Regions from separate parts of the Mesorhizobium newzealandense genome, predicted to be linked through region 2. Evidence: riboswitches for the same ligand, from Rfam matches in the RefSeq annotation. Region 2 holds a riboswitch; the other holds the start of a gene.

Region 1 (14,487 bases), on a different contig from region 2:
TTCGCACCCGAGATCCTGACTGGCGCTGTGGTGCCGCTGGTGCTTGCGCTGGTTGCGGCGGCAGCCGCCGGCGTCAGCCTCTGGGCAACCGCCATTGCCGTGCTGGCGGCCTTCTACCTTCCGGAGTGCGTCCTGGCCTGGTCAAAGGGCTGGTACCTGTCGCCGCGCATGGTCGTGGCGATCATGGTGCGCGACGTGATCCTGCCGGCGATGTGGGCGCGCGGCTGGCTCGGCGGCGCCGTCGACTGGCGCGGCAACGCGATGACCATCGGCACCAAGGCCGCCGAACTGGAAGAGACGCCGTCCGGTGCCTGAAAGCCAAAGGCCTCCTATTTGGCCTTCAGCGCCTGTTCGATGTCTTCCAGAAGATCGTCGGTATCCTCCAGGCCGACCGACAGCCTGAGCGTGCCAGGCCCGATGCCGAGTTCGGCGCGGGCCTCGTCGCTCAGATTCTTGTGCGTCGTCGTTGCCGGATGGGTGATCAGGCTCTTGGCGTCGCCGAGATTGTTGGAGATCAGCACGATGTCGAGGGCGTTCTGCAAGGCGAAAGCCGCCTGTTTGCCGCCCTTGACGTCCAGGCAGATCAGCGTCGAGCCACCCGACATCTGCTTCTTGACGATGGCCGCCTGGGGATGATCGGCGCGGCCGGGATAGATGACGCGGGCGATCTCGGGCCGCTCGGCCAGGAAATCCGCGATCTTGCCGGCGCTTTCCGTCTGCTGGCGCACGCGCAGCGGCAGCGTCTCCAGGCCCTTCAGCAGCGTCCAGGCATTGAACGGCGACAGGCTCGGACCGGTGTGGCGGAAATAGTCGTGCAGGTTCTCGTCGATCCATTTCTTGTCCGACAGGATGACACCGCCGAGACAGCGGCCCTGGCCGTCAATGTGCTTGGTCGCCGAATAGACGACGATGTGCGCGCCGAGCTGCAGCGGTTTCTGCTGCAAGGGCGTGGCAAAGACATTATCGACGATCAGCCGCGCGCCGATCGAATTGGCAAGCGAAGCGACGGCAGCGATGTCGACCACTTCCAGCGTCGGGTTGGTCGGGCTTTCCAGGAAGAACAGCTTGGTGTTCGGCTTGACCGCCTTTTCCCAGTTGGCGATGTCGGTTCCGTCGACCAGCGTCGCCTCGATGCCGTATCTCGGTGCCAGCGTCTCGACCACCCAGCGGCAGGAGCCGAACAGCGCCCGCGCCGCCACGATATGGTCGCCGGCCTTGGCGCTGCACAGAAGGGCTGCCGTAACCGCCGCCATGCCGGACGCCGTGGCGCGCGCGTCTTCCGCGCCTTCGAGCGCGCACATGCGCTTTTCGAACATGTCGACGGTCGGATTGGCATAGCGCGAGTAGATGAAGCCCGGCTCCTCGCCCTTGAAGCGGGCTTCGGCAGCCTGTGCCGTTTCGTAGACATAGCCCTGGGTCAGGTACATCGCCTCGGAGGTTTCGCCGAAACCGGAACGCAGGGTTCCGCTATGCACGAGTGCTGTTTGAGGCTTCCAGTTGCGCTTCTTGGTGCTCATCGCTTTTGTTCCAGACACAAAAAAACCGGCCGCGAAAGTCGCAACCGGTCCATACGGCCTTGCGGCCCGACGGTCCTTTAGCGACTTGTTTAACGTGGCTGCAAGCCGACCGGCCAAATCACCACGGGATAACGACCCTTTAAACCCGCGCCACGCTTGCGTCAATTGCCGGCTTGATTAAGAGGTTTGTACCAAGCAGGTTCCGCAAAAGTGTTCCACGGTTTTGCGGCAGGAACCTGCGACGAGAAAATCGTCTGGCCTAGGAGTGGAGCCTTGCGGCAGACAGGCATTCTTCCCGATCAGGACATTTCGGCGCTGTTCCAGTCCGGCGCGCTGAAGTCGACCCGCGCGCTCGATATCGACCAGATCCAGCCGGCGAGCCTGGATCTGCGGCTCGGCGACAAGGCCTGGCGGGTCCGGGCCTCGTTCCTGCCGGGTCCCAACCACAAGGTTTCGGAAAAGCTCGACCGGCTGCAGCTGCACGAGATCAATCTTGCCGATGGCGCGGTGCTGGAGACCGGGTGCGTCTATATTGTGCCCTTGCTTGAAAGCCTGGCATTGCCGGCGGACATTTCGGCCTCGGCCAATCCGAAGAGTTCGACCGGGCGGCTCGACATCTTCACCCGCGTGATGACCGATCGTGGCCACGAGTTCGACAAGATCGCCGCGGGCTATCACGGACCGCTCTATCTCGAGGTCAGCCCGCGCACCTTTCCGATCGTCGCGCGCACCGGTTCGCGCCTGTCGCAGATCCGCTTCCGCACCGGCAATGCGCTGCTGTCGGAAGCCGAGCTGCACGACCTGCATCGCGCCGAGATGCTGGTCGCCACCGAGCCGCCGAACATTTCCGGTGGCGGCATCGCGCTGTCGATCGACCTCAACGGCGATCAGAACGGGCTGGTCGGCTATCGCGGCAAGCATCACACCGGACTTGTCGACGTCGACAAACGCGCCGCGCAAGAGGTCGTCGACTTCTGGGAGCCGATCCACAAGAGCGGCGCCGGCGAACTGGTGCTCGATCCCGATGAATTCTACATCCTCGTCAGCCAGGAAGCAGTGCATGTGCCGCCGCTCTACGCCGCCGAGATGACGCCGTTCGATCCGCTGGTCGGCGAATTCCGCGTCCACTATGCCGGCTTCTTCGATCCGGGTTTTGGCCACTCGGCGTCCGGTGGCACCGGCAGCCGGGCGGTGCTCGAAGTGCGCAGCCACGAAGTGCCGTTCATCCTCGACCATGGCCAGATCGTCGGCCGGCTGGTCTACGAGCACATGCTGAAGCGGCCGCAGGCACTCTACGGCACCGATCTCGGCTCCAACTACCAGGCGCAGGGCCTGAAGCTGTCCAAGCATTTCCGCCCCGCGCGCTGACCCCCATTGCCGTCAGGCAATATGCTTGCCTGCGCCGGCTTGCCATGCTTGGCTGCCTTGCTGGCTGTCAAGATGCCGGCGTTCAAGGGAACCAAGAAAATGCAGATTTCCAGATGGATCATATCGGCAGCTGGTGCTGCCATGCTGGTGATGGCGGCCGGCTCTCTGTCGGCGCAGGCGGCGGAGAAACTGAAGATCGGCACCGAGGGTGCCTATCCGCCGTTCAACACCATCACCTCGGACGGCAAGGTCGTCGGCTTCGACATCGACATCGCCAACGCGCTGTGCGCGCAGATGAAGGTCGAGTGTGAAATCGTCACCCAGGACTGGGACGGCATCATTCCCGCCCTGCAGGCCAAGAAATTCGATGCCATCATCGCCTCGATGAGCATCACCGAGGAGCGCAAGAAGCAGGTCTCCTTCACCAACAAATACTACACGACACCGCTGGCGCTGGTGGCGCCGAAGGATACCGATCTCACATCGACCGAACCGGCGGCACTTGCCGGCAAGACGGTCGGCGCCCAGGCTTCGACCACGCAGGCCGACTACGCCCAGAATGTCTATGGCAAGGCCGGCGCGGAGGCGAAACTCTACCCGACCCAGGAAGAGGCGATCACCGACCTGACGAACGGCCGCCTCGATGCCGTACTGTCCGACAAGTTCGTGCTGGTGGACTGGCTGAAGAAGGCTAGCGACGGCTGCTGCAAGCTGGTCGGCGACGTCAAGGGCACGGAGACCCAGGCCGGCATTGCCGTGCGCCTGGAAGATACCGCGCTGCGCGACAAGCTCAACGCGGCGATAGACGCCATCGTTGCCGACGGCACCTACAAGAAGATCCAGGCCAAATATTTCGACTTCGATATTTATTGAGGGTGTCGCAAGCCTTGGTCAGCCGCGAAAGAGATACTCTTTCGCGGCGCCGAGGCAGGCATGGAAATGGCCGACAAAGAGCAGTTCTCGCACGGCCAATCGCTTCCTGCCCCAGAACGCGGTGTTCCGCTTCTCCTCGTCAAGCGAGGCGCTTGATCCCGCCCCCAAGGGAAACAGCTGCTTGTCCAGGCAACCGAGGACATGCGACCTGGCGGAATCGATGCCGCAGGCTTTGGCATTGTCGTTCAATCTGTCGCTGCGAAGTGCGGAGGTCATCCGATCCGCATTGCGCATCAGGAAGCCGACCTGCGCTCTTGAATATCCCGTGGCCAGAAGCCGGTTCGTCATCGCCGTACGAGCTTCGCGATACGATCTTGCGCGCTGCATTGTCCCGCACTGTAGGCCGCTGATGGATGGGCGAGGACGATTGCCAGGCCTACGGATGCAATACCAAGTCGCATGCTGCCCATCGGCCGACCCTTCTGGCGCGCCCGGTCTTCACAGCGCCTTCACCGCCACCTTCACCGGCTGCTCGATCTCAAGCGGATTGCGCAGCGGCAGGCCAAAATCCTTGGCCCCGATCTCGAACACGTCGCCGGCCTCGGTGTTGATGCCGTCGGCAAAGGACAGCGTCGCCGTGCCGAACATGTGCACATGCACGTCGCCCGGCTGGCGGAAGGCCGCATATTTGAAGTGGTGGTGTTCGAGATTGGCGATGGTGTGCGACATGTTTGCTTCACCAGACAGGAACGGCTTTTCCCACAGCACCTCGTTGTCGCGATAGATGCGCGAGGTGCCCCTGATGTCGGCAGGCAGGTCACCGATCAGGATCTCCGGCCCGAACGATGCGTTGCGCAGCTTGGAGTGGGCGAGGAACAGATAGTTCACACGCTCTGTGACATGGTCGGAAAACTCGTTCGACAGCGTGAAGCCGACGCGGAACGGCGCGCCGTCGTCGCCGATGACGTAGATGCCGGCCACCTCAGGCTCTTCACCGGCGTCCTTGGCGAAGGCCGGTGACAGGAGTGCGGCACCTGGCGCCACCGCCATCGTGCCGTTGCCCTTGTAGAACCATTCCGGCTGCACGCCGATCTGGCCTTTCGCGGGCTTGCCGCCCTCCAGCCCCATGCGGAACATCTTCATGGAGTCGGTCAACTGTTCCTCGCCATCGGCGCTGAGCTTCTTGTGCATGGAATCGCGTGTCGCGGCCGATCCGAGATGCGTCAGTCCGGTGCCGGTCAGATGCAGGTGCGCCGGATCGGGGTGATTGATCGGCGACAGCAGCCGCCCCTTCTTGTAGGCGGCATCGAGATCGACCGCCTCGCCTAGGCCCTTGCGTTCGATCAGCGCGACGAGGCCGACGCCGGTGCGGGCAGCCTCCATCGCCAGCGAATAGACGCTGCGGGCGCCATTGATGATCCGGGTCTTGCCGCCGTTGCGGGCAACGACGCGGATGGTCTCGGCGTCGTCGAGAATCTGGGAGATCAGCATGATGAATCCTCTCTCATTTGCCTTGGCAGGGCTGCCGGAACGGCAAACCTTGCCCAGCGCGGCCAGGACCTCGTCCCATGCCACGGGTGAAATTCTCCATTCGGATTGCGCTCGCGAGCCTGGTCCCTCGGGGGACTTCTTTTCGTGCCGGCGGGTTGCCGAGCAGCGCCGCGATGTGACCCGTATGCCTTCCTGGTTCCCTCAGCCCTTGTTCTTGTTGTAGACGTCGAACACCACCGCGCCGAGCAGCACCAGGCCTTTTACCACCTGCTGCCAGTCGACATTGACGCCCATGATCGACATGCCGTTGTTCATCACGCCCATGATGAAACCGCCGACCACCGCGCCGATGACCTGACCGACACCACCCATCGCCGAGGCGCCGCCGATAAACACCGCGGCGATGACGTCGAGTTCGCTGCCGAGGCCCGCTGCCGGCACCGCCTGCCCAAGGCGCGCCGCGATGATCAGGCCGCCAAGCGCCGACAGAACACCCATATTGACGAACACCATCAGGGTCAGCCGCTCGGTCTTGATGCCCGATAGCTGCGCCGCCTTGGCATTGCCGCCCATTGCGTAGATGCGCCGGCCGATCGTCATGCGTTTGGTGACGAACACGAACAGTGCGATCAGCACACCCATCACCATGAGAACGATCGGCAGGCCCCTGTAGCTGGCGAATTGGTAGACCAGGAACAGCGCCAGCGCGCTGGTCACCAGGGTCTTGACGACAAACAGTGAGAACGGCTCGGCTTCGTAGCCGTGCTGCTCGCGGGTGCGCCGTGCCCTGAGCCCGAAATAGGCATAGGCGAGCACGGCGATCAGGCCCAGCACAATCGTCGTCATGTGCAGGGTCAGGCCGCTGCCCATGATGGTCTTGCCGGCGGCGTTCACGGTCGGAGGGATCAATGTCAAGGGGCCGATCACGTCCGGAATGAAGCCGGAACTGAGCGCCTTGAAGCCGTCTGGAAGCGGCCCCACCGAAGACCCGCCACCCAGCAGCGCCTGGCAGATGCCGCGGAAGATCAACATCCCCGCCAGGGTGACGATGAAGCTCGGTATTCGGTGATAGGCAATCCAGTAGCCTTGGGCCGCGCCGATGCCTCCACCGATGATGAGGCAGATGATCGACACAACCAGCGGATTGCTGAAGGGACCAAGCGGCCAGATGACCATCATCATTGCCGCCAGCGCGCCGATGAAACCGGCGACGGAGCCGACGCTGAGGTCGATATGGCCCGAAACGATCACCAAAAGCATGCCCAGCGCCATCACGATGATGAAGCTGTTCTGCTGCACCAAATTGCTCAGGTTCACTGGCTTGAACAGCGTGCCGGACGTGGTGAACTGGAAGAACACCATGATGGCGATCAGCGCCAGGATCAGGCCGTACTCGCGCAGATTCGTGATCAGCGCCGAGACGGCCACACGCGGCCCCTGCTGCACATCTTCGGCGACGCCGCTTTTCGGCGCGGGACCGCTCTCGGTGGTCATGATGGTTTTCCTTCTCCCCGAACGATGGCGCGCATGATCTTTTCCTGGCTGGCGTCGCTCGCCGGCATTTCGCCGACCATGCGGCCTTCATTCATGACGTAGATGCGGTCGGTGATGCCGAGCAGTTCCGGCATCTCCGACGAGATGACGACGATCGCCTTACCCTCCGAGGCGAGGCGGGCGATGATGGTGTAGATTTCGTACTTGGCGCCGACGTCGATGCCGCGCGTTGGCTCGTCGAGGATCAGCACTTCCGGATTGGCGAACAGCCACTTCGACAGCACCACCTTCTGTTGGTTGCCGCCCGACAGATTGCCGGTCATCTGATAGACGCTGGACGAGCGGATGTTGGTCTTGGCCTTGTAGTCGTTGGCGACGGCGAGTTCGCGCAAATCGTCGATCACGGCGTGGCGCGACACGCCGCCAAGATTGGCCAGCGTGATGTTATGCTTGATATGATCGATCAGGTTGAGACCGTAGGTCTTGCGATCCTCGGTGACGTAGGCAATGCCGTGTTCCACCGCCTTGCTCACCGACGAGACATCGATTGGCTTGCCCTTGAGCAGCACCTCGCCGGTGATACGGCGGCCGTAGGAGCGGCCGAACAGGCTCATCGCGAATTCGGTGCGCCCGGCGCCCATCAGCCCGGCGATGCCCACCACTTCGCCCTTGCAGACATTCATGTCGATGCCCTTGATCACTTGCCGCTCGGCATGGATCGGATGATAGACCGACCAGTCCTTCACCTGCAGCACGATCTCACCGATCCTGGGTTCGCGCGGCGGATAACGGTCGTCGAGCGAGCGGCCGACCATCGAGGTGATGATGCGGTCTTCCGAGATGTCTTTCTTGGCCAGCGTCTCGATGGTCCGCCCGTCGCGGATGATGGTGACCTTGTCGGCGACCCGGTTCACTTCGTTGAGCTTGTGCGAGATCAGGATCGAGGTGATGCCTTGCCGCTTGAACTCGAGCAGCAGATCGAGCAGCGCCTGGCTGTCTTTCTCGGACAGGCTCGCCGTCGGCTCGTCGAGGATCAGCAGCTTGACTTCCTTGCTGAGCGCCTTGGCAATCTCGACCAGTTGCTGCTTGCCGACGCCGATATTGGTGATCAGCGTCTTGGGGTCCTCCTTGAGGCCCACCTTCTTCAGCAAGGCGCTGGTCCGTGTCTCGTTGGCATTCCAGTCGATGATGCCAAATCTGGCGTGTTCGTTGCCAAGGAAAATGTTTTCGGCGATCGACAGCATCGGCACCAGCGCAAGTTCCTGGTGGATGATGACGATGCCCTTGTGTTCGCTGTCGTGAATGCCTTTGAAATGGCATTCCTCGCCACGGTAGACGATCGCGCCATCATAGGTGCCGGATGCGTACACGCCTGACAGCACCTTCATCAGCGTCGATTTGCCGGCGCCGTTCTCGCCGACCACGGCATGGATCTCGCCTTCCTCGACGCTGAGGTTGACGTTCGACAGCGCCTTCACGCCGGGGAACGTCTTGGTGATGTCGCGCATCTCCAAAATCGTCGAGGCCATCAGGAATACCGCTCCTCCGAGGTCCGGAACAATGCCGGGGGCTAGTATGCGAATTTTGGATTCGCCGCGCTAGCAAAAAGGGGCCCCGCTGTGCGCGGGACCCCAGGCTTTGTAACCGAGATTACTTCAGCTCTTCGGCCTTGATGTAGCCGGAGTCGACCACCAGCGCCTGGTAGTTCGACTTGTCGACATCATGCGGCGTCAACAGGATCGAAGGAACGACCTTGACGTCATTGTTGTAGGTCTTTTCATCGAGACCGTCCGGCTTGCCGCCCGAGAGCACCTTGTCGACGAGTTCGACAGTGGCCTTGGCCAGTTCGCGGGTGTCCTTGAACACGGTCGAGTACTGCTCACCGGAGATGATCAGCTTGACCGAGGCGGTCTCGGCGTCCTGGCCGGTCACGATCGGCCAGGGCTGAGCGTCCGTGCCGTAGCCGACAGCGCGCAGCGAGGCGGTGATGCCGCGCGACAAGCCGTCATAGGGCGACAGAACGCCATCGACGCGGCTGCCGTCCGAATAGTTGGCCGAGAGCAGGTTGTCCATGCGCGCCTGGGCGGTGGCGGCGAGCCAGCGCAGCGTGCCGACCTTGTCCATGCCGGTCTGGCCGGACTTGATCTTGATCGAGCCGTCATCGATCAGCGGCTGCAGGACGGAGATCGCGCCGTTGTAGAAGAAGAAGGCGTTGTTGTCGTCCGGCGAGCCGCCGAACAGTTCGACGTTCCACGGCTTGGTGTTCGGGAAACGCTCCTTGAGGCCCTTGACCAGCGAGTTCGCCTGGATGACGCCGACGCCGAAATTGTCGAAGGTGGTGTAGTAGTCGACATTGGCGGTCTTCTTGATCAGGCGGTCATAGGCGACGACGACGACACCGGCGTCAGCAGCCTTCTGCAGCGCATCCGACAGGGTGGTGCCGTCGATCGAGGCGATGATCAGTGCCTTCGGGCCCTTGGTGATTTCGTTTTCCAGCTGGCTGAGCTGGTTCGGGATGTCGTCCTGCGCATATTGCAGATCGACAGTGTAGCCGAGAGCCTCGAGCTGGGACTTGACGGCGTCGCCGTCATTGATCCAGCGCTGCGAGGTCTTGGTGGGCATCAGCACGCCGATCAGGCCTTTGTCGGCTGCGTGCGCCGAGTAGGTCATGGCAGCGATGCCAAGGGCCGCGACGGCGGCCAGTGTCTTGATGATTTTCACTTAACTCTCCCTGGTTGATGGACGCGGCACCCCGGGGCTTCGCGGGCCGCGCAGTCGAGCGGAAGCGCAAGGCGCCGCCGCCGGCATATCGATCTCTGGTATCCTCCCAATGGTCCCGAGACGCTGATTTCAGTCGATACGATTTTGCTCGTTATCGACCGTCAAGTCTCAGAACGCGCCATAGGGTGTGGCCCTTTGCCATAACTGTCAAATGCGATCTTTGATGGTTGATATATCGAAGCTGATATATATTAGAAGCGCATGAAAACGTGGCCCCGTGGCCAGTTCGTCATACGCGTGGGAGTACGGAAAATCATGGCGAGGTTGCGCAATTCTGTTGGGATCTCAGGCGGTTACAAGGAGCGTCCAGGCGACGGCGAAACCTTGCTGCGCAGTGGTCTCAGCCTGCGCCACATGCGCATGATCGTCGCACTCGACGACCATGGCCGGGTGAGCGCGGCAGCTCAGGTCATGAACATTTCGCAGCCGGCGGCCTCGCGCATGATCAGCGAGATGGAGGCCGTGCTGGAGGTCAAGCTGTGTGAACGGCTGCCGCGCGGCATCACCTTGACGCCCTACGGCAAGGCACTGGCCAGGCGCGCGCGCTCGATCCTGCTCGAAATGCGCGAGGTCGACCGCGAGATTTCCGAACTCAAGGCGGGCAAGGGCGGCTCGGTGTTCCTGGGGGCCGTGACGGCACCGGCGATCGAGCTGGCTGTGCCGGCAATTCGCGAAATCCGCCGCATCTATCCACGCATCGAGATCACCATGCAGGTCGAGACCTCCAACGTTTTGGCACGCGAACTGATCGCTACGCGTCATGATTTCATCATCGCGCGCATCCCCGACGATCTCAATCCGCGGCTGTTCGAATCGCGCGTCATCGGCGTCGAGAAGGCCTGCCTGATCGTGCGCCGGGGTCATCCGCTCGCCAAGGGCGAGGCGGTGCGGCTGGAAGAGACCGCCGCCTATGACTGGGTTTTCCAGTCTGGCGGTTCGCCCTTGCGCCAGGCGATGGAGAGCAATTTCCTCAACCGCAACATCGCCTTGCCGGACCGCATCCTCAACACCAGCTCGCTGCTCTTGACCCTGGTCATGGTCGCACAGTCCGATGCCATTGCGCCGGTATCGATCCAGGTGGCGAAATTCATCCAGAATCCCGACGGGCTGGCCGGCGCCATCGACGTCGTCCAGACCGAATTCGACATCGAGGTCAGGCCCTACAGCCTGATCACGGTGAAGAACCGCGTGCTGTCGCCGGCCGCCAAGATGCTGCACGACTTCATTCTGCGAGAGGTGGGATAACGGTCAACTCGGGCACCTGCCGGGGCGCGTAGAGCTTATGAAAGAGCCGCCTGGCCGAGGCCGGCGAACAGCGAGCCGGGAACATTATTTCGTGCCGACGCGTTCATGATCTTGCAAGGGACGATTTCTTCTGGAGATGAACATGCGCAGCTTCGAAATCATCGACCTGCTTTGCGTGGTCGAGGCCTGCAAGCACGATCGATCGGTCGGGAATTTCGTCTCGATGGCCGAAGGCGTGGAAGAATTGCGGGTACTGACCGGCGATTTCGTCTCATCGGATGACGATGTAGCAAACGCCCTCGCAACGGTGGCACTTGCTCGAGGCTGCTCGGTTTTGTTCGACGAACAGGCAGGCGCTGAATTGTTTCTGGCACCCTAAGCTGGAGCGGGTAGAGGGAATCGAACCCTCGCGTTCAGCTTGGGAAGCTGACAAGCTACCATTACATCATACCCGCGTGAGCCCTCGATACCATGATGGCCCGGCTTCGGGCAATCGCCAAAACGGCCCCCGCACTGGCGCGGCAGGCTCAAGCGCCGGGCAGGTAGATCAGGGCGTACTCGTCCGAATAGGCGCGCTTCCAGCCCAACTCCTCGAAAAAGGGAATGCGCTTGTCGCCGGCCGCCAGCAGCGCCCAGTCGACTGCGTATTTCTTCAACTGGGCTTCGAGGAGCGGCTTGCCGTTGCTTTGCCCCATCTCGTCCTCGGTTTTTGTAAAACCGCCCAAGAACAGCTGGTCGGTCCGTCCGTCGATATAGGTCTTGATCCCATGAAAAATCAGCGTGCCGCCGAAATCGTAGGAATTCAGCACGTTGCCGGACAGATGATGGCTTTCGGCGAATGCCAGCGCTCCGCTGGCCGACGTCTTCGGGCTCGGCGAGAGCTGGTAGACGCTGCCGAGCACGCCGACCGCGCCGATCAGCAAGACAGCTGCCGCGCCGCAGACCGCGTAGAACCGCCTGGCGACGAATTTTTCCAGTCCGTCGCGCTTTTCAACCAGCCAAGCGGTGACCGACAGCGAGGGAAACTGCTGTGCGACCTCCATCGCGATCACCAGCGGAACCAGGAGGAAGAACAAATACATGAAACGCACATGGGCGAGAAAGACATGCAAGGTGAAAACGATGAACAACGCCTTGGCCCAGCCAATTCGCAACCGTGACACCAGCAGCCCGAACAGCGCCAGCAGCATCACAACTTCCTGGAGTGGGTAATCCTGCACATTGAACGGTCGCCATTCCACGATCAGCGACACTGCCTCATTGCCATAGGCCACCGCGAAGGTCGCCAGGATGGCCTCGACGCCATAGGGGTGGATCAGGCTGACCAGCGGACAAAGCAGACCAAATGCGATCCATTTTGCCAAGAGGGCCGGTTTCGAGAGACCCGTACGGGTCAGCAGATCGAGACCGGCGAAAGCTGCGATGACGAAGCTCACGGTGAAGGTCGCGTGCAGGTTCGCCCACAACACAACCAGCACAAGCAGCCACCAGGGCGGCGCCCGTTCTTCCCTTGCCGCACGAAAGAGCACCGCCGTCCAGATGACGATGATCGGGAAGGTGAAGATATGTGGGCGCCCGGTATAGATCGGGGCAATCGCGACCGCCGCGACAAAGGCCAGCGTAACCGCCAGGATCGGCTTCAGCCATGAGCTGAGAAACCATCCCATCAGGAAAACCGTCAGGGAAATCGTGGCGATGATCAGCGTGACCACGCCGTTCCAGCCTCCTGCCCGGTAGGCAAGAGCCAGCATGACCTGGCCCAGCCACTCCTTGGCAATCCATGGCTGGCCGGCAAAAGTGTAGGAGTAAGGGTCGACCGTAGGAAATGTCCGGTTTGCCAGGAAATCCAGCCCGACCTTTACCTGCCACCAACTGTCGGGATCCTGCAGGACGGAATTGGCGAAGGCCCCCATTAATGCCGCCGAGACACAGGCCGTGAACAGGCAGAATATCAGGCGGATCCGCTCGTCGTCCGTTGCGGCCTCCACACTGGCCAGGGCGTTGTCCATAAGTGCGCCGCCTTTAATCGTTTCCGATGACAGTTTGGTTCAAGGAGTTCGACTGGTCGGCGCCCGCCGGGGCCTATCGGTCACATGGATGTCCGGGTCGACCCTGTCGACTGCGCGACCTTCGCGTCCGACAAATACGAAGTGAGCCGAACCGAGGTAGAAGACGACCGAATAGACGCAGATCCCCGCCAGGTGAACCAGGGGGCTTTCGGTGATGCCTGCCGAGCGGGCGGCGATCACGACTGCCAGATTGATGCTGTAAGCGACCAGGAAGACGCCCCCATATCGCAACAGGGTTCCGGCTCGGAAGCCATCGGCTCGCGTGAAGGTCCATTGGCGGTTGAGGACGAAGCCGAGGACAAGGCCGGCGGCATAGCCCGTGGCGTTGGCGACGATGTCGCCAAGACCCAGTGCAAGCCCGGCCAGAATGACCGCGTATCCCAGCGCCGTGTTCAACAGACCGACGGCGCCAAATCGCAGCATCCTCGGATAGTCAAATGGCAGGTTTGACCGCATGCGCAAAATATTGGGCTCCGACAGGAATCTTGGTGAGGAAACGCTCGAATGGCCTCAGCCTCGCAAGCAGCCGGGGAAAGAAAATCCGGTAGACGATCCGGGTGTTGGCAAGACCCGCCGCGGCCATGCGTCTGCGCATCTCGCGCGCATTGATCAAAACCGCGTTCTCGTCGAACGCGCAATTTCTCACCGCGTGCGTGGTCAGCGGGTTCCACGGATTATGCTCGAAAACAAAGAAGCTGCCGCCATCGGCCAGCACCCTGCCGATCTCCGCGAGCAGTCCGATCTGGAGGTTCTCGGGAATATGGTGGAAGACGCAGGCCGCGAAAGCCAGTTCGAAGCTGCCGTCGGCAAAGGGAATTGTCTTGCCATCGAAATGCGTGAAGGCGGCTTGGTCGGGAAAGCGCTTGCTGGCGATGTCCAGCGATTCCCGCGAAGGATCGAGCAAGGTGATCTCGCTGTCGGGAAACGCGTTGCGCATATGGCCGAGCGAATTGCCGACACCGGCGCCGAAATCGAGTATCCGTCGCGGTTTCACGCCGGCCCGCCGCAGCGTCGCGGCGATGTCGTCGATCTTGTACTTGTGGAAGAACTCCGGCGCTTCACCGCTCAGCTTTATGCTCGCGGCATGCTGTTCCTGGTATTCGCGCGCAAACTGGTCGAACTCCGCCTCAAGCACGTGCGGCCCTCTTTGCCATCTTCTGCAGGCGATGGACCGGCAGATCCTTGTCAGTGGCTGCCCGGTTGCGCGAAACGATCTCGTTGACGAAGTAAAGCGGCCGCCGCTTTGTCTCCATGTACATGCGCCCGAGATACTCGCCGAAGATACCAAGCACCATAAGCTGGACGCTGCCCAGGATCAGCACGATCGCGGCAAGGCTGGTCCAGCCTGGCAAGACGTTTCCGACCGACCATTCGATGAGGGTGTAGCAGAGCACAACCAGCCCCAGAAGCCCGAACAGCATTCCGAGCAGCGAGGCGAACCGCAGCGGCGCGATGGAAAAGCTGGTCATCGCGTCGACCGCCAGAAGAACCATCTTCTTCAGGGGATAGTGGGTGGTGCCGGCAAAGCGCCGGTGTCTTTCATAGGGGAAGGCAACCTGTTTCAGCCCGATCCAGCTCACCATGCCGCGAATGAACCTGTATCGCTCGGGCATCGCGTTCAGATGGTCGAGCGCGCGGCGGCTCATCAG
Region 2 (14,487 bases):
AGTAGGAGACGTGGCCGGCGGTGTGGCCGGGTGTGGCGATCACCTCGATCCGCTCATCGCCGAGATGAATGACGGAACCCTCTTCGACGGTTTCGTCGATGCCGGGAATCTTCGCCTTTTCCGCTTCCGGGCCGACGATGCGCAGCTTGAAGCGCTCCTTCAGCGCCAGATTGGCCTCGACGTGATCGACATGGTGATGCGTGGTCAGGATCATCGTCGGGGTCCAGCCGGTGCGCTTGAGCGCGGCCAGGATCGGCGCTTCTTCGGGCGCGTCGATGATCGCGGTCTGGCCGCTTTTGGGGTCATGTACCAGCACGCCGAAATTGTCGCTGCGGCACATGAATTGTTCGATTTCGACCGGCATCGCATCTCTCCGTTGTCGCCGCAGACATAGGGCGACGGCGCGCCGATGTCATCCCGGGATGTTCAACAACGTCCCGGAATGTCAGGCTCATCGAGGCCTTTTGTTGAAACCCGCCGATATCACGGCTACATCCCTCGCATGCATTCCGACATCGTCGATCTTCGCTCCTTCTATTCGACAACGCTCGGCCGGTTCGCCGAGCGCTCGATCACCATGGCGTTGTCATCGATATGGGCTGCCGTACCCAACGAGCGGCTGGTTGGCCTCGGCTACACCTTGCCGTGGCTGGAGCGCTTCGGCACCGATGCCGAGCGGGTCTTCGCCTTCATGCCGGCAACACAAGGCGCCGTGGTGTGGCCGGCGACGGGGCCGACGGCGACGGCATTGGTCTTCGACGAGGAACTGCCGCTGGTCGATTCCTGCATCGACCGCATGCTGCTCGTCCATTCGCTCGAGCATGTCGAAAATCCGCGTGAAACGCTGAACGAGATCTGGCGGGTGCTGTCGCCGGCGGGGCGCGTCGTCATCGTCGTGCCCAACCGGCGCGGCGTCTGGGCGCGCTTCGAGCATACGCCATTCGGCAATGGCCGGCCTTTCTCGCGCGGCCAGCTCACGGAACTGCTGCGCGAGACGAATTTCACGCCTGCGTCCTGGTCCGACGCGCTGTTCTTCCCACCGTCGCGGCGGCGCTTCATGATGCGCTTCCACAATGTGCTGGAGCGCGTCGGCCGGCGGCTTTGGCCGATCTTTTCCGGTGTCATCGTCGTCGAGGCGCAGAAACGGCTCTATCAAGGCGTGCCGGTCGTCCAGCGCGCCTCGCGCCGCGTCTTCGTGCCGGTGCTATCGCCACATGGCGCCACCCGGCTCGGCCGTCAGAGTGAGGCCTCGGATGCCAGGCCATCGGCTGCACGGGTGACGGCTTCGTGATCGCGGCAAGAACGTCCAGGGTCTTTTCCCTACCTATCTGTCGCAAGTGGGCTCGCGACCCATTTGAACGACGGATGCCTTCAAGTCTCTCCATCCGGTGTCAGCACTGTCATTGAACGCAAGGACCTCGGGTATGGCTGACCAACCGTACAATGCCGTCACCGTTCAGCCGGTTGCCGTGGCGGTCGAAGCCAGCAGCCTGCGCGATCAGGTGGCGACGATCAGGCAGGCGCTGAGAGGATCGCCGGTTCGCAAGACACTGCTCTGGATGTCGGTCGGCATCATGGCCGTCATCATCGCGACGTCGATCGGCCAGGTCATGCTCAACCGCTGGAATCAGCCTTTCTACGATGCGCTTGCGCGCCGTGACATGGCCGCCTTCCTGCACCAGCTTCTCGTCTTTGCGGCAATCGCCGGCGGGCTTCTAGTGCTCAATATCGGCCAGACCTGGCTCAACCAGATGATCAGGCTGAAGCTGCGCGAGGCGTTGACGGTGGATCTGATCGACCAATGGATGCGGCCGGCGCGCGCCTTCCGGCTGGCCAATGCCGGCGCCATCGGTGTCAATCCCGATCAGCGCATGCAGCAGGATGCCGCCCATCTGTCGGACCTGTCGACCGATCTCGGCGTCGGGTTGCTGCAGTCATGCATCCTGCTGGTGTCCTTCGTCGGCGTGTTGTGGCAGTTGTCTTCGGGCTTCGTGTTTAATATCGGCGGCACCTCGCTGGCCATACCGGGCTACATGGTCTGGGCCGCCATCCTTTATGCCGGCACCGCCTCATGGCTGAGCTGGCTGGTCGGACGGCCACTCATCCGCCTCAACAGCGACCGCTACACGCGGGAAGCGGAGTTGCGCTCGTCGATGGTGCGCGTCAACGAGAATGTCGATGCCATTGCGCTGTACCATGGCGAGGCCGACGCCAGGCGACGGCTCGGGCTCGATCTTGATACGGTGCTGGGCGCCATGCGGCGCATCTACAGCGCCCAGATCAACCTGTCCTGGGTGACCGACACCTATGGCTGGATCACCGTCGTGGCACCCATCCTGGTCGCTTCGCCGGTCTATTTCTCGGGCGATATCAGCTTTGGCGGGCTGATGATGGCGGTCGGCGCCTTCAACCAGGTCCACTCTTCCCTGCGCTGGTTCATCAACAACATCGGCGGCATTGCCGACTGGCGCGCCACGCTGATGCGCGTCGCCGACTTCCGCATCGCGCTCGATGAAACCGATTTGCTGCACGACAAGGAAAGGCGCATTGCCTTCGGCGAAAACGCCAATGGCAGCCTGACTTTCGAGAAGCTCGAAGTAGCCTCGCGGGACGGCTGCACCAGGCTCGCCGACCAGCATGTCGAAATCCGCCCCGGCGAGCGCGTCATGATCACCGGCGACCCGGGCGCCGGCAAGACGTTGTTCTTCCGCGCCATTGCCGGCCTGTGGCCATGGGGGAGCGGACGGATCGGCCTGCCGGCGGGAGAGACCCCCATATTCGTGCCGCGCGTCCCGTATTTCCCGGCCGGTACGTTGCGCGAGGTTCTCGATCACCCGAACGGAACTGCGCCGGCGAATGACGCCGACATTTCGGCGGTGCTTGACGAGGTCGGGCTTGGACGGCTGTCATCCTCACTCGACCGAAGCGCGCGCTGGGAGCATGAGCTGGCCGATGACGAACAGCGTTCGCTGGCCTTTGCCAGGCTCGCCTTGCGGCAGCCGAAATGGGTGATCATCGACGAAGCCATGGACGCGTTCGACGGACCCTCGTTGCGGCGCGTGCTGTCGATGCTGGAGAAGCGTTTGCCCGGGACCGCGTTCCTCAACATCGGACGCGGCCAGCACAACAATCATTTCTTTCCGCGCGCGTTGACGATCGTCAAGGATGCCGATGCACCGGCCCTGAAACCTGTCCGGGTCAGGGCCGGCGCCATCGACCCGCCGCCAGCTGGCGCCCGCCGCAAGAAGTAGGCTGTTTTCCCGGGCTACGGGCTCCAGCTTTATTTTGCCGTGATCGCGAGGGAAGCTTCCCCGGAGAAACAACCCTGGCGTCGGCCATGCTTGATGCTCTGCGCCTACTTGCCTGCCTTGCCTGCGCCCAGGCCGCTCCCATCGCCTCGCCGCGGGATGTGCTGGCGGTCGACGTCGAGCTGGTGCTGGCGGTCGACATTTCGTTGTCGATGGACGAGAAGGAGTTCGCCCTGCAGCGCGCCGGCTATGTCGAGGCGCTGCGGCATCCCGATTTCATCCAGGCTGTCCGCGCCGGCAATACCGGCCGCATCGCGCTCGCCTATTTCGAATGGGCCGGCACGGTGCGCGACGACGCGATCATCAACTGGCAGATCATCGACAGCGCAGAGACCGCCAACAGCTTTGCCGACAAGGTCGCGGCGCGCCCGTTCCGCAGCTTCCGCGGCACCTCGATTTCCGGTGCGCTGGCTTTCGGCGCCGAGCTGTTCGACCGCACGTCTTTCGAGGGCGAACGCAGCGTCATCGATATTTCCGGCGACGGCCCCAACAATATCGGGCCGCCGGTCACCACGACGCGTGATGCGGCAATCGCCAAAGGCATCGTCGTCAACGGTCTGCCGATCCTGATCAACCCGTCGCCGACCTTCAGCCATCTCGACCAGTATTATGCACAGTGCGTGACCGGAGGGCCCGGTTCCTTCGTGCTGCCGATCTATGCGGCCGCCGAATTTTCGACAGCCATCCGCCGCAAGCTGATCCTGGAGGTCAGCGGCATTCAGGAGAAGACCAGAATCATCCCCGCCGATGCTGCCGCGCAGGTCGATTGCCTGCAAGGCGAGCGGGACAGACGGTTCTTATCCGATCCGTATTTTCCCGAACTCGACCGATGAGCTCTGCTGCGACGACGGGCCTCAGGCCGGCCGGGCGCCGAACTTCTGCCGAATCTCATCGTGGAGGTCGCGGCGCCAACGCCGGCCATAGACATAGCCGTTGATCAGTTCGGGCAGCGAATAGCCAAGATCTTTCGACGAGCGGTTGGCCATGTAGCCCGAGAAGGCTTCCGGGATCCGACACTTCAGAATATCGGAAATGATCTGGCGCGTGATCATGTAGGGCGGAATATGCGGGTAGGAGCGGGCAATATTCGGGTGTTTGCGCATCAGGTTCGCATAGGCTTCGACATAGCCGCGTCGACGTCGCGAAATTGAATTCTCCGAATTGTGCTTCGTCCAGTCGATGTTCTGGGACAACTGCGCACCGAAGCGCCGGGCAAGGCGCAGCAGCAACTCCCGATCCTGCATCCGGGCGATGTCGCTGTCATAGCCGCCGATGGCCAGCAAGGCCTCGCGGCGCGCTGTTATCGCCGATCCCGCGATCAAGATCGTCTCCGCGACCAGCGTTCGCTCCAGCGTGCCCGGGTTGAGGAATGCATCGCGATTGATGCAATTGGTGGCGCGTCCGCCTTTCAGGGAGACGTAGGAGCTGATCAGCACTTCGAGCGCCGGATCGGCATCGAACCAGGTCAGGGTCTGTTCAAGCCTGTGAGGCAGATAGACGTCGTCGGAATCGAGGAACGTCACGACGGGTGCTCGCGCTCGCTCGATGCCCGCATTCCTGGCGGCATTGGCGCCTCGCCATTTCGCGCCGACATAGATCAGTCGCGGATCGCGAATGCCGGCTAGCGCCGCCGCGGTCCCGTCCGTCGAGCCATCGTCGATGACGATATGCTCGAACCTCGACATGCTCTGGGAAAGTACGCTTTCGACAGCACGCAATACCGCTTCCCGCCTGTTGTGGGTTGGCGTGATCACCGTGATGAGAGGAGCGTGCTCTGTCTTCCCGGTCATATAGCGTCAGCCATTCCAGCGTAAAAAAAGCGCTTCCTGCCAGGTCTTTCGATCTTCAGGACGGTCAAATGGATCGGACTCCCCTTCCATATTCCCCCGTATAGAAGATGAGGGTACAGAAAACAGGCGTCCGTGTCACCCCATTGTGCTGCTGCTCGATGCGCGTGAAATGACGAATTCCAAGTCTAGCGCTTCAACTGCAACACTATTGTGGCGCGATATGCTTGAAAATCGCCCCGCTGCGACGACGACGCATCGATAGCGAATCGCATGCATTCCATTACCTCAGACGTAATCGCATCGCGGCTGGTGTTTGAACAGATTGCCGTTGCGAGGCCGGCTGGTCGGCCTCGGTTCCAAGGAGTACAGTCATGACTGCTTACGCCGTTGCCCATATGCGCCAAGCCCAGATGGGTCCGCAGATTGTCGAATATCTGCAGAAGATCGATGCCACGCTGGAACCTTTCGGTGGCCGTTTTCTGATCCATGGCGGCGATGTGGAGGTGGTCGAGAACGACTGGCCGGGCCACCTGATCGTCATCGAATTTCCCGACAGGCAGCATGCACGCGGTTGGTATGATTCGCCCGCCTACCAGGGCATCCTGACGCTGCGGACCGACAATTCGCAATCGGATGTTGTGTTCGCCGACGGCGTAGAACATCCGCACAAGGCCACCGATGTCCTGAGGTAGTCGATTGCTCCTGGAACAACTCAACCTCGCGTTTTCGTAAACTACCGTCTCAGCAAGAACACCGCCTGCTGGCCGAAGAAGTTCCAGAACCACCAGGGCATTGACAGCCCGATCTTCTGGCCATTGGCGTCGAGCGCGGTTGCCTTCTCCACTGTCGCGCCAAGCTCGTCGCACAGGTTGACGAAGTCGCGGATGGTGCAGAAATGGATGTTGGGCGTGTCGTACCAGGAATAGGGCAGGTCCTTGGTCACCGGCATGCGGCCGTTGAGGAACAGCGACATGCGGACCCGCCAATGGCCGAAGTTGGGGAAGGAGACGATGGCGCGGTTGCCGATCCTGAGCAGTTCGTCGAGAACCAGCTTCGGGTTGCGGGTGGCCTGCAGGGTCTGCGACAGGACGACGAAGTCAAAACCCTTGTCGGGATAGAATTCGAGATCCTTGTCGGCATCGCCCTGGATGACCGAGAGGCCGCGCGCCACGCATTCGTTGACGCCACGCTGCGACAGCTCGAGTCCGCGGCCGTCGACCTGCTTGGTGTCCTGCAGCAATTCGAGCAGCGAGCCATCACCCGAGCCGACGTCGAGAACGCGGGACTGGGGCGGGATGAGATTGGCGACGACCTCGAGGTCGACGCGCTGGTCGCGGTTGACGCTCATGATTTCGCCTCCTGCCTGGCGCATGATCCTGATCCGAAAAGTCTGCAATTTTGCGGGGTCATGCGCTGAGCCCTCTCGCCCGTGCCGCCGAGCCGATGAAGCCATTGATGGCGGCAAACAGTTCCGGTTCGTCGAGCAGGAAGGCATCGTGGCCGCGGTCGGTCTTGATCTCGACGAAGGATACCGACGCGCCGGCTGCATTGAGCGCGTGCACGATCGAGCGGCTCTCTTCGGTCGGAAACAGCCAATCCGAGGTGAAGGACACCAGGCAGAAGCGGGTTTTGGTGCCGGCAAAGGCATCCGCCAGCCGGCCGCCATGGTCGGCGGCGAGGTCGAAATAGTCCATCGAGCGCGTCATGTAGAGGTAGGAATTGGCATCGAAACGGTCGACGAAGGTCATGCCCTGGTGGCGCAGATAACTTTCGATCTGGAAGTCGGCGTCGAAACCGAAGGTCAGCGCTTCGCGATCCTGCAGATTGCGGCCGAATTTCCGGTGCAGGGCGGCTTCGGACAGATAGGTGATGTGGGCAGCCATGCGCGCCACCGCCAACCCCTTTTCCGGGCGTTTGCCGTGCTCGAAGTATTTGCCACCGTGCCAGTCCGGATCGGCCATCACGGCTTGCCGGCCGACCTCATGGAAGGCGATGTTCTGCGAGGAATGGCGTGCGCCGGTGGCAATCGGCAGCGCCGAGAAGACGCGCTCCGGATAGCTCGACGCCCATTCCAGCACCTGCATGCCGCCCATCGAGCCGCCGAGCACGCAGAACAGTTTTTCGATGCCGAAATGGTCGATCAGCATCTGCTGCGCGCGCACCATGTCGCGGATGGTGACGATCGGCAGGTCGAGCCCATAGGGCTTGCCGGTGGCGGGGTTGGTCGAGGCCGGGCCGGTGGAGCCCAGACAACCGCCGATCACGTTGGAGCAGATGACGAAGAAGCGGTTGGTGTCGATGATCCTGCCGGGGCCGATCAGCACTTCCCACCAGCCCGGCTTGCCGGTCACCGGATTGGTGCTGGCGACGTGCTGGTCGCCGGTCAGCGCATGGCAGACGAGGATGGCGTTGGAGCGGGCGTCGTTCAGCGTGCCGTAGGTCTGGTAAGCGATCTGGAACGGCGACAGCAGGGTGCCGGCATCGAGCTTGAGCGGCTTGTCGGGTCCAAAACGCAAGACCGGGCTCGACGGTTGGTCGGCCTCGTTGTTGGTTTTTCCAGCGCGCAGAGCGGCCATTGCATCCATCTCACACTTTGAATCCACGCACCGTGCTTTTCGAAGATCGATGCCGATGCGGCGTCCGGCCGGCGCGGACAACAAAAAACCGGCATTGCAGTCGCAAAGCCGGTTACAGGATGCAAACGGCCCTTTAGCAAGTTGTTTAACGTGGCTGCAAGCCGACCGGCCAAATCACCACGGAACTGTCAGTGTTCTTCTAGAACTCGTCCGCCTCGCCGTCAATGCCGGCGGCTGGCACGACTGCACCTCTCGACATTGCCGACCATGGCTTGTATTTCCGCAGCGGCTTCCCTGCGGAAGCGTTCTCGACGGATTCTTATGACATGAGCCAGACACCGGACAAGGCACGTCCAACCCCGCGCGCGGGCATCATGGACATCGACGCCTATGTGCCGGGCAAGAGCACGGCGCCCGCCGGCGTCGCCAAGGTCTACAAGCTGTCGTCGAACGAGAATCCGCTCGGTCCGTCGCCGAAGGCGATCGAGGCCGCGCGGGAGATTGCTGGAAAGCTCGACGTCTATCCCGACGGCACCGCCAGGCGGCTGCGTGAAGCGATCGCCGAGGTGCATGGTCTCAACCCGCAGAACATCATCTGCTCCAACGGCTCCGACGAAATTCTCGGTCTTTTGGCTCAGACTTATCTTGCGCCCGGCGACGAGGCGATTTTCACCGAACACGCCTTCATGGTCTACAAGATCTACATCCAGTCAGCCGGTGCCATTCCGGTCGCGGTCAGGGAGGCCGACGAGCGCGCCGATATCGACGCCATCCTGGCCGCCGTCACGCTGCGTACGAAGATCGTGTTCCTCGCCAATCCCAACAACCCGACCGGCACCTATGTGCCGTTCCAGGAAGTGCGCCGCCTACATGCCGGCCTGCCCGGGCATGTGCTTCTGGTCCTCGACGCGGCTTACGCCGAATATGTCCGCCGCAACGATTATGAGGCCGGCATCGAACTGGTCGGCGGTGCCGAGAACGTGGTGATGACCCGCACCTTCTCAAAGATCGGCCTCGGCGGGGCGCGGATCGGCTGGATGTACGCGCCGATGCACATCGTCGACGCAATCAACCGCGTGCGTGGCCCTTTCAACGTCAATGCCACGGCGATCGAGGCCGGCATCGCCGCGATCCGTGACCGCGATCACGTCCAACGCAGCGTGATGCACAACGAGACCTGGCTCACCTGGTTGAGCGAGGAATTGAGCAAGCTCGGGCTGCGGGTGACGCCAAGCGTCGGCAATTTCATCCTGATCCATTTTCCAGACGACCAGAAACATTCGGCAGCGGCGGCGGACGACTATCTGACGGCGCGCGGCTATATCCTGCGGCGCGTTTCCGGCTACGGCTTTCCCAACGCGCTGCGCATGACCATCGGCACCGAAGAGGCCAATCGCGGCGTTGTCGCCGCTCTCACGACATTCCTGAAAAGCTAGAACACCATGACATCACCGATGTTTGAAAAGATCGCGCTGGTCGGCATCGGCCTGATCGGCTCGTCGCTGGCCCGTGTCATCCGCCGCGAGGGCCTGGCTCGTCACGTCGCCATCTCGACACGCAGTGGCGCGACGCTGGCGCGGTCGGAGGAGCTTGGGCTCGGAGATTCCTACACCACCGATGCGAAGGAAGCGGTCCGCGATGCCGATCTGGTCATCGTCTCGGTGCCGGTCGGCTCGTCCGGCGCGGTGGCCGAGGAAATCGCGCCGACGCTGAAGAAGGGCGCCATCCTCACCGATGTCGGCTCGACCAAGGCATCGGTCATCGCCCAGATGCAGCCTTATGTACCTGATGGTGTCCATTTCATTCCCGGCCATCCGCTGGCGGGCACGGAAAAGTCGGGCCCCGATGCCGGTTTTGCCGATCTGTTCGACAATCGCTGGTGCATCTTCACCCCGCTGCCGGACACCGATCCGGATGCGCTTGAGCGGCTGTCGGAATTCTGGCGCCGCTGCGGCGCCAACATCGACACGATGGACCCTCAGCACCACGACATGACGCTGGCCATCGTCTCACACCTGCCGCACATCATCGCCTACAACATCGTCGGCACCGCCGACGATCTGCAGTCGGTGACCAAGTCCGAAGTGATCAAATATTCGGCTTCCGGCTTCCGCGACTTCACCCGCCTCGCCGCTTCGGACCCGACCATGTGGCGCGACGTGTGCCTGCACAACAAGGACGCCATCCTCGAAATGCTGGCGCGGTTCTCGGAAGATCTGGCCTCGCTGCAGCGCGCGATCCGCTGGGGCGACGGCGAAAAACTCTTCGATCTGTTCACCCGCACCCGTGCCGTCCGCCGCTCGATCATCGAGGCTGGCCAGGACATCGACGTGCCCGATTTCGGCCGTCAGGCGGTCGAGCATCCTGCGAAGAACTAGCGGCTCGTTCCAGGCTAGCCCGATGGCCAGTGGCTGGCCATCATCGCCAGCGTCTCGGCGCGGTCCGGCGCGCCCAGCCTGCCGCCGAAGCGCAGGCATTTGAGCGCGGCGGCGGCGCTGGCAAAACGCAGCGCCAGCTCGACCGGCATGGCTTCCGCCAGCCCGACGGCAAAGGCGCCGTGAAAGACATCGCCGGCGGCCAGCGTGTCGACCGCCTTGATCTTCGGCGCCGCGACATGGCGGGACGATCCCGTCATTCGATCGAACCACCAGGTTCCTGCCGCGCCGCCGGTGACCGCGACAAATGCATGGCTGCGTCGGGCAAGCACCTCACAGGCTTGGCGCGGATCCAGTTCCGCGCCGCACAGAATGCGCGCCGCCGGCTCAGAGGCGACGACATGGGATGCCAGCGGCAGCAGTTGTTCCAGCACATCCCTCGGCGCGGTATCGGCATCGAGGATCGCCGGCCGGCCGATGGCGCGCGCCGCCTCTAGGGCAAGCACTGCCGCACCCGGCCAGCGGACATCGACCAGCACGGCATCGAATGCGGTGAGGTCGGCGGCCGGCAGAACCTCGGGATCGGCCTGGGCGAGCCTGTCGTAGAAAGGTACGATGATGCGCTCGCCATGCGCGTCGACCAGGATCGAGGCCAGCGCCGAGCGAGCGCCATTGACGCGGCGGACATAGGCGCAATCGACACCCTCGGCTTCGATCGCGGCAACGAGATGATCGCCGACCGGATCGTCGCCGGCGCTCGCCCACAGCGACACCTTTGCCCCCAGACGATGCGCGGCGCAGGCCGCACTGGTCGCCATGCCCGAGGCGATCTGGACGCCGTCGGAAGCGATGAACTTACCCTGATGGACGGGCAGCGTCTCGACCCGCAGGATGGTGTCCAGCGTCAGGGCGCCGATACTCAAGAGCCTCACGGGGTGGTTCATTTCGAGGGGCTCATGCGGCGCACTTCACGTCTCTGCCTGATGCATGTCGTTGTTCCAAAACCGCTGCGCACTCTGGGCGACATGCACTATTCAACCGGCTTGATCTTGCCCAGCGGGATGAAGCCGAGCGAGGCCTTGCCCTTGACCACCTTGAGCGGCATCGACGGTTCGCTGCCGAGCAGCGCCAAGGCACCAAAGCCCTGTTCGATCTGGCTTTTCTGCTCGGGGATGGCGGCGCCGAGGATGACCGCCACGGCTTTCGGGTCCTTCAGCCGGATCATCAGGTCGGCGTCGATCAGGCCTTCGGCATCGACCGACAGCGGTCCGGACACAGTGATGCGCGCCGTCCCCGACGACAGGTCGAGGTTGCGGATCTCGATCGTCTGGCCGCGCAGGCTCTTCACTTGCGTGCCGATCAGCGCGACGCCGTTCTTCAGGGTCACGTCGCCGCTGGCGTCGAGCGCCGGCAGCACACGTCCGCCGATCGCTTCGGAATCGATCTCGAGATCGCGGAAGTTGCCGAGATAGTCGATATCCCCACCGTTCGGCTGCAATTGGCCGTCCGCCTTGCCGGCGCTGAACAACTGGACCGGATCGGTGTCGTCGGCCGGGTCGGTCTGGCCGGACAGACCGTCTGCCTGCAGCGAGATCCGCCGCGGCAGCGGCCATGACAGTTTGACGTTGGCCTGCAGATTGTCCCAGTCGATCCACAGCGGCACCATGCCCGGAACGGAGGTCCTCAGCGGACCGCGCAGATCGGCAACTGGCGACAGAGGCTGGGTGATCTGGGCGATGGCATTGAAGCTGCCGGCCGAGGCCGCGATGTTCCTGGCATCGTCCTCATAGGCGAGGTTGTCGCAGGAGACGGCAAAGCTCAGGGGATAGCCGCTGACCTGGAGATTGGCGCAGCCGGCCTCGACGCCATTCTTGTTGAGGGTGGCCACCGCGCGGTCGGCTTCGCTCTTGACCCGTCCGGCCAGGTAGAACCAGCCGCTGCTGTAGATCGCGAACAGCACGACGACGAACGCCACAAGCCACAACAGGCCGCGTCGGCGTTTCGGTTGGCGTTCGTCACTTGACGTCATGCTTTGGCTCTCGTTAACGCATGGATGTTGTAGGCGGACTCTCGATTCCGACAACAATAGGTAGACAGAGGCGGACGGAAAAAAACACCGGTTCCGGTGTGGTGTTGCCATTCTTTTGCAATCAGGCGCGGCGATATGGGCGATTTTTGGGTGTTTGGCTATGGATCGCTGATCTGGCGGCCGGGTTTCGCGCATGTCGAGACACAGCGCGCGCGCCTGCACGGCTACCGGCGCTCGCTCTGCGTCTATTCCTTCGTGCATCGCGGCACGCGTGAACGACCGGGTCTGGTGCTCGGCCTCGATCGTGGCGGCTCCTGCGTCGGCCTGGCGTTCCGCGTCCCCGGCGAATTGCGCGACGAGGTGCTCTCCTATCTGCGCGAGCGCGAGCTGGTCACCAACGTCTATCTCGAACGCACGCTCAAGGTTCGCCTGGACGGCGGCGGCACGGTCGAAGCCGTGGCCTACATCGTCGACCGCCAGCACGAGCAATATGCCGGCGCTCTTGACGCGGCGGACGCGGCGGCCGTGGTGCGCGGCGCGGTCGGCCAGTCCGGCAACAATGAGGACTATGTGCTCAGCACGCTGGAGCACCTCAAGGCGCTGGGCATTTGCGACCACTGGCTGGAAGAGGTGGCTAAGCGGATCGAGCTCTGAAGAACGACGCGCGGCTGCTACATGGCGAAAATCTGCTTTCCGAGATCGGTGCGGTCCAAGCTGCTGGCTACGGCGAGCTTGAACGAAGCCAGCGGATGAAGCCCGCCGACCGGAACATGGAAATCCGGTTGGCCGAAGACATCGACAATCTTGCGCAGGATCGGGCCGTCGGCTTCGACCGGTGGCGAGAAGAAGTAGCGATAGATATTGGCCCTGATTTCGAGGCCGCTCAGCAACACGTCGAAGTTGTGCAGCTCGTAGCGTTCCGCGCTCATGCCGCCATTGATGACCATCTGGCCGCCAAGCGCGAGGCTGCGGATCAGTTCGCCGCTGACAGGCCCGCCGACATTGTCGACGATACCGCTCAGTCGCGTGCCTCCGGTCATGTCCAGAACCGTTTCCCTGACTCCGGCCTTGAGGTTCGAGAGGTCGAGGACCGCGGCTGCGCCAAGCGTTCTCAGGTCCAGCCCGTCATGGGCGCGCCGCACCACCGACAGAACATTGATGCCGCGCCGCTGGGCAAATTGCATGACCATTGTCGATACCGACGAATAGCCCGCCGTGACGGCCAGCCACTGGCCCGGCTGGACACGGGAATCGTCCAGCAGGTCCCACGCCGTAATCGGATTGACCATCTGTCCGGCGCGTTCAAGCGGATAGTCCGCCGGCAACGGGATCAGCCATTCGGCCGGCACGGCGGCATATTCGGCCCAGCTGTTGTAGTAGCTGAACGCAACCAGTGTGCCGGGTTGCAGGGCGACATTGGCGCCCACCCGCTCGACGATGCCGGCGCCATGGTTTCCCGCGACCTGGCGTGGAAAGAGCGGCTTCTTCGGTTCGGGGTAGAGGTTTTCGATGAACAGGAAATCGCCTGGGTTGATCGATGCCGACACCATCCTGACCAGCACCTCATTGTCGCCGATCTGCGGGACGGGAATGTCGTCGAGATAGAGCACATCCCGCGGCGAGCCGATTCCATCGAACACGATTGCCTTCATTTCAGCCTCCAATGGCAAGCTCCGGCGCGACAGCCGCGCCGACGATGCCGGGAAGCTAGGACGGCAGCCAAAAAATCCGAATTGGCAGATTTGACAATCTATGTGCTAAAACTGCCAAACTTGCCGTGCCGCAAAATCTCTCGAAAGGGATGCTATGAACCCTGTCCACGCGGTGATCTGGTTGCCGTCGACCTTCTATTCGGCAGTCGCCGCGACCCTTGTCGAGATGTTCGACATGGTGAACACCATCCGCCGCGAGCGAATGATCTCCTTCGAATTCGTGGCACGGCAACCGGATACCGCCACCACGCCCGGGATTTCCTTTCAGACGAAGCGCGAGCCATCCAGACGGATGGACGCGCTGATCCTGCTTGCCATGCCCGGCATGCAGATACCGGAGCTGACTGCCGCGCTGGAGGAAGAGGGTCGCCATGCCGCGCCGATAATCGCCAGGGCGCAGCGCGAGAACGCCATCATTGCCGGGCATTGCGGCGCCGGCTACTTCCTCGCCGAGGCCGGCCTTCTCGATGGCAAACGGGCGACGATCTCGTGGTGGCTGAAGACGGATGCGCGCCGCCGCTTTCCGAAGGTGCGTTGGGACGCTTCCCGCGTCCTAGTCCAGGAGGGGCGCATCTACACTTGCGGCGGCGGCTTTTCCGGCCTCGAACTTGGCCGGGCACTGCTTAGGGATCTCGGCTTTGCCGAGGAAGAACGCCTTGTGCGTAAGCTCCTGGTGCTGCCGCCGTCGCGGCAGGTG

The links. A riboswitch is a leader RNA that binds a small molecule or an ion and turns the genes downstream of it on or off. The one in region 2 is predicted to bind S-adenosylmethionine.
Region 1: another riboswitch for S-adenosylmethionine. It lies ahead of ACFSOZ_RS38345 (O-succinylhomoserine sulfhydrylase); the one in region 2 lies ahead of metX (homoserine O-acetyltransferase MetX).

The regions. Positions count from the first base shown of each region.
Region 1 covers NZ_JBHUGZ010000032.1:118,649-133,135, forward strand. Annotated here, with positions in the region: gene ACFSOZ_RS38340 (ceramide glucosyltransferase) at 1-315, shown strand, start outside; gene ACFSOZ_RS38345 (O-succinylhomoserine sulfhydrylase) at 330-1,517, opposite strand; SAM riboswitch at 1,575-1,652, opposite strand; gene ACFSOZ_RS38350 (2'-deoxycytidine 5'-triphosphate deaminase) at 1,791-2,885, shown strand; gene ACFSOZ_RS38355 (ABC transporter substrate-binding protein) at 2,985-3,758, shown strand; gene ACFSOZ_RS38360 (hypothetical protein) at 3,777-4,106, opposite strand; gene araD1 (AraD1 family protein) at 4,257-5,249, opposite strand; gene mmsB (multiple monosaccharide ABC transporter permease) at 5,451-6,743, opposite strand; gene mmsA (multiple monosaccharide ABC transporter ATP-binding protein) at 6,740-8,272, opposite strand; gene chvE (multiple monosaccharide ABC transporter substrate-binding protein) at 8,394-9,464, opposite strand; gene ACFSOZ_RS38385 (LysR family transcriptional regulator) at 9,780-10,769, shown strand; gene ACFSOZ_RS38390 (hypothetical protein) at 10,912-11,148, shown strand; tRNA gene ACFSOZ_RS38395 (tRNA-Gly) at 11,151-11,224, opposite strand; gene ACFSOZ_RS38400 (hypothetical protein) at 11,297-12,778, opposite strand; gene ACFSOZ_RS38405 (GtrA family protein) at 12,818-13,261, opposite strand; gene ACFSOZ_RS38410 (class I SAM-dependent methyltransferase) at 13,272-13,973, opposite strand; gene ACFSOZ_RS38415 (glycosyltransferase family 2 protein) at 13,966-14,487, opposite strand, start outside.
Region 2 covers NZ_JBHUGZ010000018.1:92,680-107,166, reverse strand. Annotated here, with positions in the region: gene gloB (hydroxyacylglutathione hydrolase) at 1-364, opposite strand, end outside; gene ACFSOZ_RS28340 (class I SAM-dependent methyltransferase) at 503-1,291, shown strand; gene ACFSOZ_RS28335 (ABC transporter ATP-binding protein/permease) at 1,425-3,251, shown strand; gene ACFSOZ_RS28330 (DUF1194 domain-containing protein) at 3,338-4,141, shown strand; gene ACFSOZ_RS28325 (glycosyltransferase family 2 protein) at 4,163-5,098, opposite strand; gene ACFSOZ_RS28320 (DUF1330 domain-containing protein) at 5,470-5,790, shown strand; gene metW (methionine biosynthesis protein MetW) at 5,832-6,446, opposite strand; gene metX (homoserine O-acetyltransferase MetX) at 6,505-7,674, opposite strand; SAM riboswitch at 7,788-7,865, opposite strand; gene hisC (histidinol-phosphate transaminase) at 8,001-9,110, shown strand; gene ACFSOZ_RS28300 (prephenate/arogenate dehydrogenase family protein) at 9,117-10,052, shown strand; gene ACFSOZ_RS28295 (sugar kinase) at 10,067-10,993, opposite strand; gene ACFSOZ_RS28290 (DUF2125 domain-containing protein) at 11,080-12,078, opposite strand; gene ACFSOZ_RS28285 (gamma-glutamylcyclotransferase) at 12,214-12,732, shown strand; gene ACFSOZ_RS28280 (quinone oxidoreductase family protein) at 12,750-13,730, opposite strand; gene ACFSOZ_RS28275 (GlxA family transcriptional regulator) at 13,885-14,487, shown strand, end outside.